Regions from separate parts of the Aeribacillus sp. FSL K6-3256 genome, predicted to be linked through region 1. Evidence: riboswitches for the same ligand, from Rfam matches in the RefSeq annotation. Region 1 holds a riboswitch; each other region holds the start of a gene.
What was found. A riboswitch is a leader RNA that binds a small molecule or an ion and turns the genes downstream of it on or off. The one in region 1 is predicted to bind thiamine pyrophosphate.

Region 1 (4,085 bases):
GCTGCAATTAATGCGTTGACAACTCGATCGACATTTCCTCCTGCCAAATAATGGCTTTCCAATTGATTCGTTGTGACATCAAGGCCGGCTTTATGCGCTTTAATTAACGGATTGATCACTCGACTTGGAATGACTCTGCGCAGCCTCATTCCAATAAGAGTCAAAATACTGATGCGAACGCCAGCTGCTAGAGCAGAAATCCAGAGCATAATCGGCACAAAAGAGAACAAGATGCCAAGCAAAATAAGACCTAATACGATAAGACCTAGTAAAAGAAAAAATGATACATCCATGTGACATACCTACCTCCTATTCATTTTCATTAATAGCTCTTACAACAATTCGTGAGCCTTCTACTTTAACAATTTTCACTTTTTTTCCTTTCTCAATATACGTCCCTTCTGTCACAACATCCAATCTTTCCTCTCCATCGGTCATTACTGTTCCTGCCGGCCGTAAAGCAGTCACAGTTACACCCGTTTTCCCAATTAAATCTGTACGATTTTGATTGGATACATAACCTTTCTCCGTGCTGATTGAATCATTTAAAATAATTTTTTTAAACCATTTCATACGCTTACCAATCACCTTTGACAAAATGAATATTGTGAATATCGAAATGGAACCGGCAATAAAAAGAGAAACCGCCATATGTCCTATATGATCAGCTGCTAAAAATAAACTTAAAAGGACTGAAAGAAAACCGATTGCTCCAATAATTCCTCCTGGAACAAACAACTCTGCAATTATAAGCAGAACCCCAAGCACGAACAAAACAACCGTTTCCAATCCCGCAAGCCCTGCAATAAAATGACCGAAGAAAAACAAAAACAGCGCCAATAGTCCAATAAAACCAGGAATGCCAAACCCAGGAGTGTACAATTCTAACACAAATCCTAAACCGCTAATCGTTAATAATATCGGAATGGTATACATGTTTGTTACAAAACGGGCTATTTTTTCAGCAAACGTCTCCTCAGTCTCTTGGATTTTTGCACCTTCCATTCCGATCGATTTCAAAAGCTCTGCCCGGCTTTTGGCGATGCCTTCACCATACCCGACTTCCATCGCTTGTTTTGCTGTTAATGTTAGTAATTCTCCTTTTTCTGCACCATATTCGGGCATATTCAAGCTGCTGTCTACCATCGCCTCAGCGAACATAGGGTCTCTGCCATGAAGCTCAGCAGCATTTCTCATCTCTGCTTTCCAAAACGATTGCACTTTTACTTCTGCAGCATTGCCATTGGAGTCAATGACAGCCGCTGACCCAATGGTACCGCCAGGATGGTAATATATTTGATCAGCCCTTAATGCTATATAAGCCCCTGCGGAAATCGCATGTTTATTTACATAAGCGATTGTTTTGATATCTGTATCCATAATCATTTTGCCTATTTCTATCGCTGCCTCTAAAGCACCGCCAGGAGTGTTCAATTCAAAAACAATGACATCCGCCTTTTCTTTTTCCGCCTCCTGAATGGATCGTTTAATAAAATGCACCAATCCTTTTTCAATTGTATTTTCAATCGGAATAAAATAAACTGTTTTCCCTTCAGCTGATTTGGCATCAAAAGACGCACAAATAATCGACAAGATGAGCAGCAGAGCGCAAATAGCGAAAAACTTATTGTTTGATTTCAGGCCTCTCCCCCCTTATTTTTTGCCTAATATTATTACGGACAATTGCGCAGAAAGTTTCAAAAATCAACAATTCTGCAAACAAACATGAAACGAAAAAATATTTTCATTATTTTTCATATTATGTTACTATTAAAAAAAATATATAACCATCTACTAGGGGTGTCCAATTAGCTGGACTGAGAGAAGAACGCGCCTGAAGTTCTTCAACCCTTTGAACCTGATCTGGATGATGCCAGCGTAGGGAAGTAGGTAGCGGGAGTATTTTATTGCCTTCTTTTTCTATATTGAATTGATCGGGTTCGTGCTAAAGCGAACCCGTTTTTATTTTTCACGTCCCATCTCCCCTCCTATTTTTCTATGCACATCTTCAGATAAAAAAATGGAGGAGGAGAAAAATGAAACATTATTTCGAAAACATGCAGTTTCCAGCAAGCAAAAAAATTTATGTGACTGGGTCGAGACCCGATATTCGGGTTCCGTTGAGGGAAATTCAATTAACTCCCACGAAAACGGAAGCGGGAACGTTTGAAAATGAACCTGTAAAGGTTTATGACACGAGCGGTCCCTATACAGATCCTGATTTTCAGGCAGATATTCATAAAGGTTTGCCGGCTGTGCGCAAACAGTGGATTTTAGACCGTCATGATGTTGTAGAATATGACGGGCGCCAGGTAAAGCCTGAAGATAATGGATTTCGCAATTGGGAAGATCACAATATTGCCACACCTTTTCATCGAAAGCCTTTCAAAGCAAAAAAAGGTGCTGTCGTTACACAAATGCACTATGCAAAAAAGGGGATCATCACCCCAGAGATGGAGTTTGTGGCGATTCGTGAAAACATGGATCCTGAATTCGTTCGTCAAGAAGTCGCTGCCGGCAGGGCCATTATTCCGTCCAACATTAATCACCCGGAAAGTGAACCGATGATCATCGGCCGGAACTTTCATGTAAAAATTAATGCCAACATTGGCAATTCAGCTGTAACATCGTCAATCGAAGAAGAAGTTGAGAAGATGCTTTGGGCCATCCGCTGGGGCGCTGACACAATTATGGACCTGTCAACAGGAAAAAATATTCATGCAACAAGAGAATTTATCATCCGCAACTCGCCCGTGCCGGTTGGAACCGTCCCGATTTACCAAGCGCTCGAAAAAGTAAATGGCGTTGCTGAAGATTTAACATGGGAAATTTACCGTGATACATTAATTGAGCAAGCAGAACAAGGGGTCGATTATTTTACTATACATGCCGGCGTGCTGCTTCGCTATATCCCTTTGACCGTCAAACGGACGACCGGAATCGTATCCCGCGGCGGTTCGATCATGGCGCAGTGGTGTATGGCGCATCATCAAGAAAACTTTTTATACACTCATTTTGAAGAGATTTGCGAAATTTTAAAAACATATGATATTGCCGTTTCATTAGGTGACGGCTTGCGTCCCGGATCTATTCGAGATGCCAATGATGAAGCGCAATTTGCCGAATTGAAAACGCTCGGTGAATTGACGGAAATCGCCTGGAAACATGATGTCCAAGTCATGATCGAAGGCCCTGGGCACATTCCGATGCATAAAATTAAAGAAAATGTTGATTTAGAAAATGAAATTTGCAAAGGGGCTCCTTTTTATACCCTCGGTCCATTAACGACCGATATTGCTCCCGGCTATGATCATATTACGTCAGCCATTGGAGCAGCCATGATCGGCTGGTACGGAACGGCCATGCTATGTTATGTAACTCCGAAAGAGCATTTAGGCCTTCCCAATAAAGAGGATGTGCGCCAAGGTGTTGTTGCTTATAAAATTGCAGCCCATGCCGCAGATTTGGCAAAAGGGCATCCAGGCGCCCAAATAAGGGATGATGCTTTATCAAAAGCCCGTTTTGAATTTCGCTGGAACGACCAATTTAATCTTTCTCTCGATCCTGAACGGGCACGCGAATATCATGACGAAACTTTGCCGGCAGAAGGAGCGAAAATTGCCCATTTTTGTTCTATGTGCGGTCCAAAATTTTGCTCGATGAAAATTTCCCACAATTTAAGAAAAATGGCCGGTTCAAGTGATTCTGATTTCGTTCAGGAAGGTTTGAGGCAAAAAGCAAAAGAATTTATAGAGGGCGGGTCATCCCTTTATCGATAAATAATTTTCAAACTAATGCTCCTAGAAGCTTTAATGGCTTCCAGGAGCTATTCATTCATTAAACGTTTGATCAATCCCGCTGGTTCAATCGGAGCTAAACTTTTATGATATTCATCCACTTTCGATAAAAATTTTGATAGCTGCTTAGATTGCAGCGCTCGAATAATGGAGGCCGAAATATTTGTTTCCTCTTGCCAATTTCGAAAATCAAACACCATCCCGAATTTCGTTAATTTCTCCAAATTTATTTCTTCCTGTCCTGGAAGAGTGTGGTATACAAATATAGGAATTTTTTTGTATAAACAT
Region 2 (4,085 bases), 650 kb from region 1:
TGCACATGATCGAAGATTTCCTCATTCCGATTTTATCAAAGACGACGTTTCATCATCCTCGTGAGTTGGCTGAATCGTTTCGTTTTATTCGCAGAAATTATATGGCAAAAGCGGCTTTGGAAGGTGCCGTGTGGGATCTATATGCAAAACAGCAAAATATACCTCTTTCACAAGCTCTCGGGGGAATGAAAAAAGAAGTTGAAGCTGGGGTGAGCATCGGTATTCAGCCAACAATAAAAGATTTAATCAGTCTTATTGAACAATATCAGGAGGAAGGATACAAGAGAGTAAAAATAAAGATTAAACCAGGTTGGGATATTGAAGTAGTTAAGGAAATACGGAAGCATTTTCCGAACTTGGATTTAATGGCTGATGCGAACAGTGCCTATACATTAAAAGATATAAATCATCTAAAACAATTGGATGAGTTTCAATTAATGATGATTGAGCAGCCTCTTGCGCACGATGATATTGTGGATCATAGCAAACTTCAAAAAGAATTGGACACACCGATCTGTTTAGATGAAAGTATTTGTTCCTTCGAAGATGCTCGAAAGGCTGTTGAACTTCGAAGCTGCAAAATTATGAATATAAAAATCGGCCGTGTTGGCGGTTTGACAGAAGCAAAAAAAATCCATGATTTTTGCAAAGAGCAAAATGTTCCAGTTTGGTGCGGAGGGATGCTTGAATCAGGGATTGGACGGGCCCATAATATAGCCTTAGCGACACTTGAACAATTCACACTGCCAGGAGATATATCCAGTTCATCTAAGTATTGGGAAGAAGATATTATTGAACCGGAAATATCGGTTTATAATGGAAAAATTGCCTTGCCTGATAACCCGGGGATCGGTTTTCATGTAAGCCGTGAAAAATTAAAAAAATACACTGTTGAAACGAAAGTATTTACCCTATAAACAAAATTATCCTCTGCATGTTTTGCAGAGGATGATTTTGTTTATTTTACAACCAATCTTGGCGCCGCCATAATGAGAATAACAGTAACGACAGCGCATAATACAAAGGCTCCTATCATCGTAATGCCGTTTACGATCAAAGAATAAACGACCGCTGACATTCCTTCTGGTGCATATTCTCCGAAGAAAAAGACACCGCTGATAAAATGCCAAAAATAACGTGCAAAAGCTCCGATGAAGACGCCAAAGATGATGAAAACAAGAGCAGAGCTTTTCTTTCCATCTTTCAGCTTATTTTGGATAGTTTTGCTGAAAAGACCGGCTAAACCGATAAAGGAAAAAGCTAGAAAATAGTCGATGAAGCCTTGAACAGGCGTCAGGATGTATGCATCACCTAATACAATTTGCAATAATCCCCATAAAAAGCCGGAAATGAAGCCAATCTTTGCACCGGATCGAAACGATAATATGAGTACAGGCACCATGGCAATGGATATAGAAATGGCTGATGATAATTGAATGGAAGGGAGAAGATCAAGTATAACTGCCAATGCTGCAAAGATTGCTGCTTCTATTAATAGTAATAAGCGATTTTTTTCCAAAAATAAAACCCCCTGTATATTATTTGCTATCAACAAATATCCATAAGGGGGAAAAAGGCTGTATCATGGATCAGTATACTTCCACATCCCTACGCTAGCATTAACTAACAGGTTCAAAGGGTCTGGACGAAATATCCGTCCACTCTCAGCATATAGCTCCCCTTGTGGATCTGTTGATATTCGAATCTTATGTCTATCATAATAGACTATAAGAAAATTGTCATTCTTTTTTCGCTATATTCAAATAAATTTAAACACGATAAAGCTGAAATGCAGCCTTTGGACAAAAAGTAATGAAAAAAGGGCGTTAACAATAAGAACTTTTTTCAGAATGGGGGTTTTGGTTTGAATCTTAAACGTGAGCGTTATGAAGTAGTGGATGTGGTGCGGGGGGCTGCGATATTTGGCATTTTACTTGTGAATATGGCGCATTTCAGCTATCCAGATGTATATTTATACCAAATAGGCAGCGAAAATTTTTTTACTGAAACATGGAGAACATGGGATTTTCTAACGAAAAATATTTTGGAAATATTTGTACAAATGAAGTTTATTACAATGTTCTCATTATTGTTCGGATTTGGAATCATCATCATGGAGGAACGGGCTTTAGGAAACGGCAGGAACTTTGTTTCTATATATATACGCAGACTGGTGGTGCTTTTTGTATTTGGACTAATTCATTCATTTTTCATTTGGGATGGAGACATTTTAATGGATTATGCTGTGCTGGGGTTTCTTCTCCTTTTTTTCCGGAAGTGTTCCTGGAAAACCCTTTTGGTATGGACTGTATGTTTATTTAGTTTATATTTGCTCCTTATTGGTTTGATGACGGCTGTATCCAATGGTGAGGATGCTTTAGTCCAAAAAAGAGAGCAGGCTGCCTTACTGGAAGAGGAGGCAAGAAACGCAATCCATTCATATCAAAACGGAAGTTTTACTGATATTTTCCATCAGCGTATTCATGATCGGCTTTTTTACATGTCTATGTCTGGCATGTGGCCTTTTCAACCGCTTGTCTATATAATAAACATGCTCCCATATATCAGCATGTTTTTAGTTGGCATGATATTTGCGAAACAAAAGCTTTTTCAAGAACCGGAGAAGCATCGAAGGTTATTAACAGCCATCTGGTTTTTCGGGCTTATCATTGGGCTTCCGTTAAATATTTTTGCGGTCACCGCTAAAAATAGTTTTTACATGGTGTTCGGTGCACCATTTCTCATGTTGTTTTATGTGATCTCTCTCATATTTTTATATTTTCACCCAATCTGTCGGCAAATTGTTAAGAAGATTGCGCCTGTTGGACGCATGTCATTGACAAATTACATCATGCAATCTGTTATTTGTACATATATTTTTTATCATTACGGATTGGGATTGTACGGTAAAGTATACCCCTTCGCCGGTTTTTGGCTTGCACTCGCAATTTTTGCCGTGCAGCTTATCATCAGCCATATTTGGTTTAAATATTTTCAATTAGGGCCGTTGGAGTGGGTATGGAGAACAGCGATGTATTTCAAGCGCCAGCCTATTCGCATGAAAAAGGAAGTTTCGAAGCATAATAACAGATCAAGATGAATTGTAAAAATGTAGTTTCAAATCTCAGATTTTGAGTTTATGATAGCTCTTTCTTTTTGAAAATAATTTATAGTATGATGGAACAAAGGAGTGTCTAGGCAACATGTTTCTACAAGCAATTTTTATTTTTTTGCTGCAATTATTGTATGTACCAGTATTGACGATCCGAACTATTTTGTTAGTGAAAAATCAAACAAAGGCTGCTGCTGGTATAGGTTTGCTAGAAGCAGCGATTTATATTGTCGCTTTAGGAATAGTTTTTCAAGATTTATCTAATATTTACAATATTAGTGCATATATTATCGGTTTTGGTGCAGGGCTGTTGTTGGGCGGTGAACTGGAGAAAAAGCTGGCTTTTGGATATGTAACATACAATGTGAATTTAATGGATAAAAATTCCGGATTAGTAAAAAAATTGAGGGAGGCTGGTTTTGGGGTTACGGTCTTTCAAGGAGAAGGAATGAATTCGATTAGGTATCGTTTGGAAGTTGTTGCCAAACGGTCTCGGGAGGAAGAATTTTTAAAACTTGTCAATGAAATAGAACCAAAAGCGTTTTTAAGCTCATATGAAATTCGTTCTTTTAAAGGCGGATATTTAACAAAAGCGATGAAAAAGCGGGTAAAGCGTTTAGAAAAAGAACGAACATAACGGTCGAAGGGAGGATGAAGCGTGGATATATTTGCACAAATTGCTGAGGATCGGATCAAAAAGGCATATGAAGAGGGAGAGTTTAAAGAACTTCCCGGGATGGGGAAGCCTCTCCCGCATGACGATTTGTCTGATATTCCGGAAGAACTCCGAATGGCTTATCGTCTTTTGAGAAACGCCGGTATGGTCGATCAAGAAAATGACTTGAAAAAGGAACTATTAACTATTCAAGATTTACTAAAATGCTGTGAAGATGAAGCAGAAAGGAAAAAATTACAACAAAAGCTGTCGGAAAAACAATTAGCATTGGAACGAATCGTGAAGAAAAGGAATATA
Region 3 (4,085 bases), 1.5 Mb from region 1:
TCATTCTTCTGACGGCAAATGTCAAAATTTCAGCACCTGAGGCTTCCACCGCTTCTTTTTGTATCTCAAAAGACGGATATTTTCCAGTTCCTAACATTAATCTCGACTGAAATGTTTTATCACCTATTTTTAACATGAATCATCATCCCCCTCCAACAAAATGGACAATTTCAATTTGATCACCATCATTTAATGTCTGGATACTGTATTGTTCTTTTGAAACAATTTCACCATTTCGTTCAACGACAACAATTCTTTCCTGCAATTGAAAAAAGTTCAGCAAATCTTCTATGTTCCGAACACTATTCTCCACTTCCATCTGCTGGCCGTTGATGCGAAGTTTCACTGTTTAATCACCTCCCTTTCGCATCAGAAAGCAATCGGTTTAAAGAAAAGCTATGCACATAACGCTCATATTGATTCGTTTTCAAAATCATGTCTTTTACGATCAAGCTTGTAATCGGTGCTAGAAGAATGCCGTTTCGATAATGGCCGGTCGCAAAAAAGATTCCCTCATGCTCCGGGTGCTCGGCAAAATACGGCCAGCCGTCAGCTGTTTGCGGCCTGAGCGACGACCAAGCACTAACGACCGGTTCAGACCCGATTTCTGGCATAATTTTCTGAACCTTTATCATTAATTCGGATACTCCTTTGACTGTCGGATGCGTATCCCAGTCGTTTTCATAAGAAGTTGCTCCAATAATAACGGTGCCGTCTTTTTTCGGTACGATATAACAGTGCTCGTAAAACACTGTTTTGTTGATCACCAGTTTTTTCGGTTTTATGGCTAAGCATTCTCCTTTAACGGGCTTCATTGGATTTCTCAGCCCCAGCTTTTCAAAGAAAAAGCCACTCCAAACTCCGCTTGAAACGACGACTTTTCCACATATAAAAACTCCTTGGGAAGTGACAAGCTTGTATGCTTTTCCCTCTTTAATCACGTCGAAAACAGGACATTGTTCAAAAATAGATGCACCATATTTTCTAGCGCCTTTCGCATATGCGTGGCAAACAGATGAACCTTTCACTTGGCCGTCATGCTTAAGCCAAAGAGCTCCCGCAATGTCTTCAGAAACATGTGGCTCATTTGCCAGTACGTTTTCCCTTGAATGCCATTCTAGTTCATTCTCATCTGCAAGCGATTGCAGAAAGCGGCCTTCTTCCTCAGTAAATGCAAGCCGATACATGCCTTCCTGCACAAGCTCAATATCCACACCAGATTGCTCCAATAATTCTTTTGCAAGGCTCGGATATAAATTTCGGCTCTCTAAGCATAGCTCAAAAAATATGTCTCTTTTTTCATTTTCAGAATGGGCACCCAGCATTCCTGCTGCAGCGGATGTCGCTTTACCTCCGATTTCGCCGCTTTCAAACACGGCGGTCTTCAGCCCTGCTTTTGATAGCTCATAGGCGATCCCTTGGCCGATGACCCCTCCCCCGATGATTCCAACATCAAAAACGTTCATTTTAAAAAGCTTCCCCTTTCCTGAAAAGTTTGGCAGCGCTCTCTGGATCTTTCGAAGAAAAGATATAGGACATAACGGCAATACCGCTTGCTTTTTTTTCTAAAACCTTTTGCATATTATCAGGCGTGATCCCACCGATGGCGATAATAGGAATATTGACGTGTCCAACGATTTTCCCAAGCAAATCTGTTCCCTTTGCCGGAAGTCCTTTTTTACTGTTCGTTTCAAAAACGTTTCCGAAAAAACAATAGTCTGCTCCGTCTTTTTCTGCTTTTACCGCTTCATCTAATGAATGGACGCTGACACCGGCTTTTATTTGCGGAAAAGCGCTTTTCACTTTTTTTACCGGCAGGCCGGTTCCCGGAAGATGAACATTTTGAACGCCTGTTAGGAGCGCAACATCGAGCCGATCGTTGATAACAAGCTGTTCTCTCCTTATCCCGTTTGCCAAAAGCTGTTCTACAAGATGAATGATCTCACATGGTCTTTTATTTTTTTCTCGTATATGAACGTAATCAACATGATCTGATATGGACAAAATTATGCGTATTAGCTCGTTGACTGGTTTTGTTCCGTCTGTTACGGCATGAAGCTCCAACATTGTACATTCCTTTCATGAGAAAGACGCTCACACTCGTCTTTCAAGGTTCAAAACTGGAAAGCAGCTGTCCAAGGGTGAGACTGGAAACAATAAAAAACCACCTTCCTTGCTGGAAAGTGGTAATGGAATATCAGACATATGTTTCAAATTCCCACTTCCCTACGCTGGCATCATCCAGATCAGGTTCAAAGGGTCTTAAAGTCAACACTTTAATCTCAGCCTTTCCAAAGGCTCCCCTAGTGGATGCTTATTAAATTTTCATACTAATTTCATGCTATCACAATTTGTTTTGTTTGCAAATATTATTTGCTAAATTCCAGCTCATCTTTTAACTCATTTACATATTTGCGGGAACCCGTTACAATCAAGCGGTCCCCTTTTTTCAATTCGGTATCGCCGTGAGGCACAATGGAATCTTCACCTCGAAAAATCCGGACAAAGATACAATCTCCTGTAAACGGAAAGTATCGAAGCTTCATTCCATCATATTTTCGGTTATTCATATTAATTTGATAAAGAGAGTTGTCTTGGTTTGTTAAGATCCGCATAACGCCAGGCGATTCGATCAAAGCCCTGAGCAGCGTTTTTGTTGACAGCATGACGGAAAATACGCTGATCCCCTTTTCTTTTAATGCTTGATCCAACTCCGGGGAAGAAATAGAGGCGATGACCTGTTCTACGCCGCATTCTTTTGCATATGTCGCAATTTCCGCATTTCTTTCTTCATCCCCAGTAGCCACTATTACTATATCAGCTTCCATTATGTGGTGTTCATTCAATGATTCTATCGAATAGTCTTTCAATTCTTCAATTTTAAACACCGATTGAGCAGTCCCGTTTTCAATTTTGTCTTGCTGTGTATGATATACGGTTGCTTCATACAAATTTTTGTCCAATTCCCTTGTGACTGGAAGGGTCATTTGATTTGCACCAATAAAAGCAATTTTCTTTTTTGGCTGCACCGCCATTTTTTTGGGGAATAATTTTTTAAATCCTATCGGCGTGATAATGCTTGTTAACACGGCAACTACTATTAATGCGTCAGCCATTTGCTTATCAATCAGTTCGATTCGCTGTCCAATTTCAGCTGCCGCAATAACTAATGATAAAGTAGCAGTCAACAAGAACGCCGCCGCAATCGTTGTATTCGTATCATACCATTTTCTCAGCACAAAAACGGGAATAAACTTTGAGATCAAGAGGGCGAGAAATAACAAAGGAATTAACAAAAGAAGGTTCGGATCTTTGATCAATTCCCATAAATCCAATTCCACCCCTACCATGACAAAAAAGATCGGGATTAAAAAACCGTAACCAAACGAATCTAGCTTTTGCACCAAGTCTGAATTAGGCGATAAAAGCGAGACTAAAACTCCCGCAAGGAAGGCGCCTAAAATATTTTCTGCCCCAAGCGTTTCCGATAAACCTACAAGTGCGAGAATTAACGTAAAAACCGCCCTTGTTCCAATTTGAACCGTTCCTTTTGACATCGTTTTAATAAAGGATCGACTTTTAAACCTTTTGCCAATGAAGTAAAGCAGTACGCCTGCTGCAAACAAAAGAAGCAGAAGCCATGTATTGCTTTCTCCTTCGCTGTTTAAGGAGACAAAAACCGCCAGCAAAATCATGGTGACAAGGTCGGCTATGACAGCCACCAGCAAAATAATTTGGCCGATGTTTGTTTTCATAATCTGCTCGTCTTTCAGCGTCGGCACTACTACTCCTAAAGAAATCGTTGAAATCACTAACGTCATGAAAAAGGCATTGCGGATAAATCCCATCCACATTAACAAATACGATAAAAGTAATGAAACAACGAAAATGCCAAGAAAAACAATTGACGCAACCAAAAAAGTATGAGGAGCGTTTTTTCCGTTGGGCAGCTTTTCTTCTTTTTTCTTCTCTTTGGAGAAAATGGTGAAATCAATCTCAAGCCCGCTTAAAAACATGAGAAATATAAATCCCAGCGTTGAGAGAGTTGCCAGCCATACATCTTCCTGCACTAAATTAAATCCCGT

Region 2: another riboswitch for thiamine pyrophosphate. It lies ahead of thiT (energy-coupled thiamine transporter ThiT); the one in region 1 lies ahead of thiC (phosphomethylpyrimidine synthase ThiC).
Region 3: another riboswitch for thiamine pyrophosphate. It lies ahead of tenI (thiazole tautomerase TenI); the one in region 1 lies ahead of thiC (phosphomethylpyrimidine synthase ThiC).

The regions. Positions count from the first base shown of each region.
Region 1 covers NZ_CP150188.1:2,593,220-2,597,304, forward strand. The annotation lists gene floA (flotillin-like protein FloA) at 1-293, opposite strand, end outside; gene NSQ84_RS12500 (NfeD family protein) at 310-1,593, opposite strand; TPP riboswitch at 1,787-1,902, shown strand; gene thiC (phosphomethylpyrimidine synthase ThiC) at 2,037-3,779, shown strand; gene NSQ84_RS12510 (galactosyldiacylglycerol synthase) at 3,827-4,085, opposite strand, start outside.
Region 2 covers NZ_CP150188.1:3,239,332-3,243,416, reverse strand. The annotation lists gene menC (o-succinylbenzoate synthase) at 1-917, shown strand, start outside; gene thiT (energy-coupled thiamine transporter ThiT) at 959-1,519, opposite strand; TPP riboswitch at 1,589-1,692, opposite strand; gene NSQ84_RS15650 (DUF418 domain-containing protein) at 1,865-3,100, shown strand; gene NSQ84_RS15645 (DUF2179 domain-containing protein) at 3,204-3,749, shown strand; gene NSQ84_RS15640 (DUF1992 domain-containing protein) at 3,771-4,085, shown strand, end outside.
Region 3 covers NZ_CP150188.1:1,084,517-1,088,601, reverse strand. The annotation lists gene NSQ84_RS05310 (thiazole synthase) at 1-136, opposite strand, end outside; gene thiS (sulfur carrier protein ThiS) at 143-346, opposite strand; gene thiO (glycine oxidase ThiO) at 354-1,466, opposite strand; gene tenI (thiazole tautomerase TenI) at 1,468-2,067, opposite strand; TPP riboswitch at 2,207-2,315, opposite strand; gene NSQ84_RS05290 (monovalent cation:proton antiporter family protein) at 2,370-4,085, opposite strand, start outside.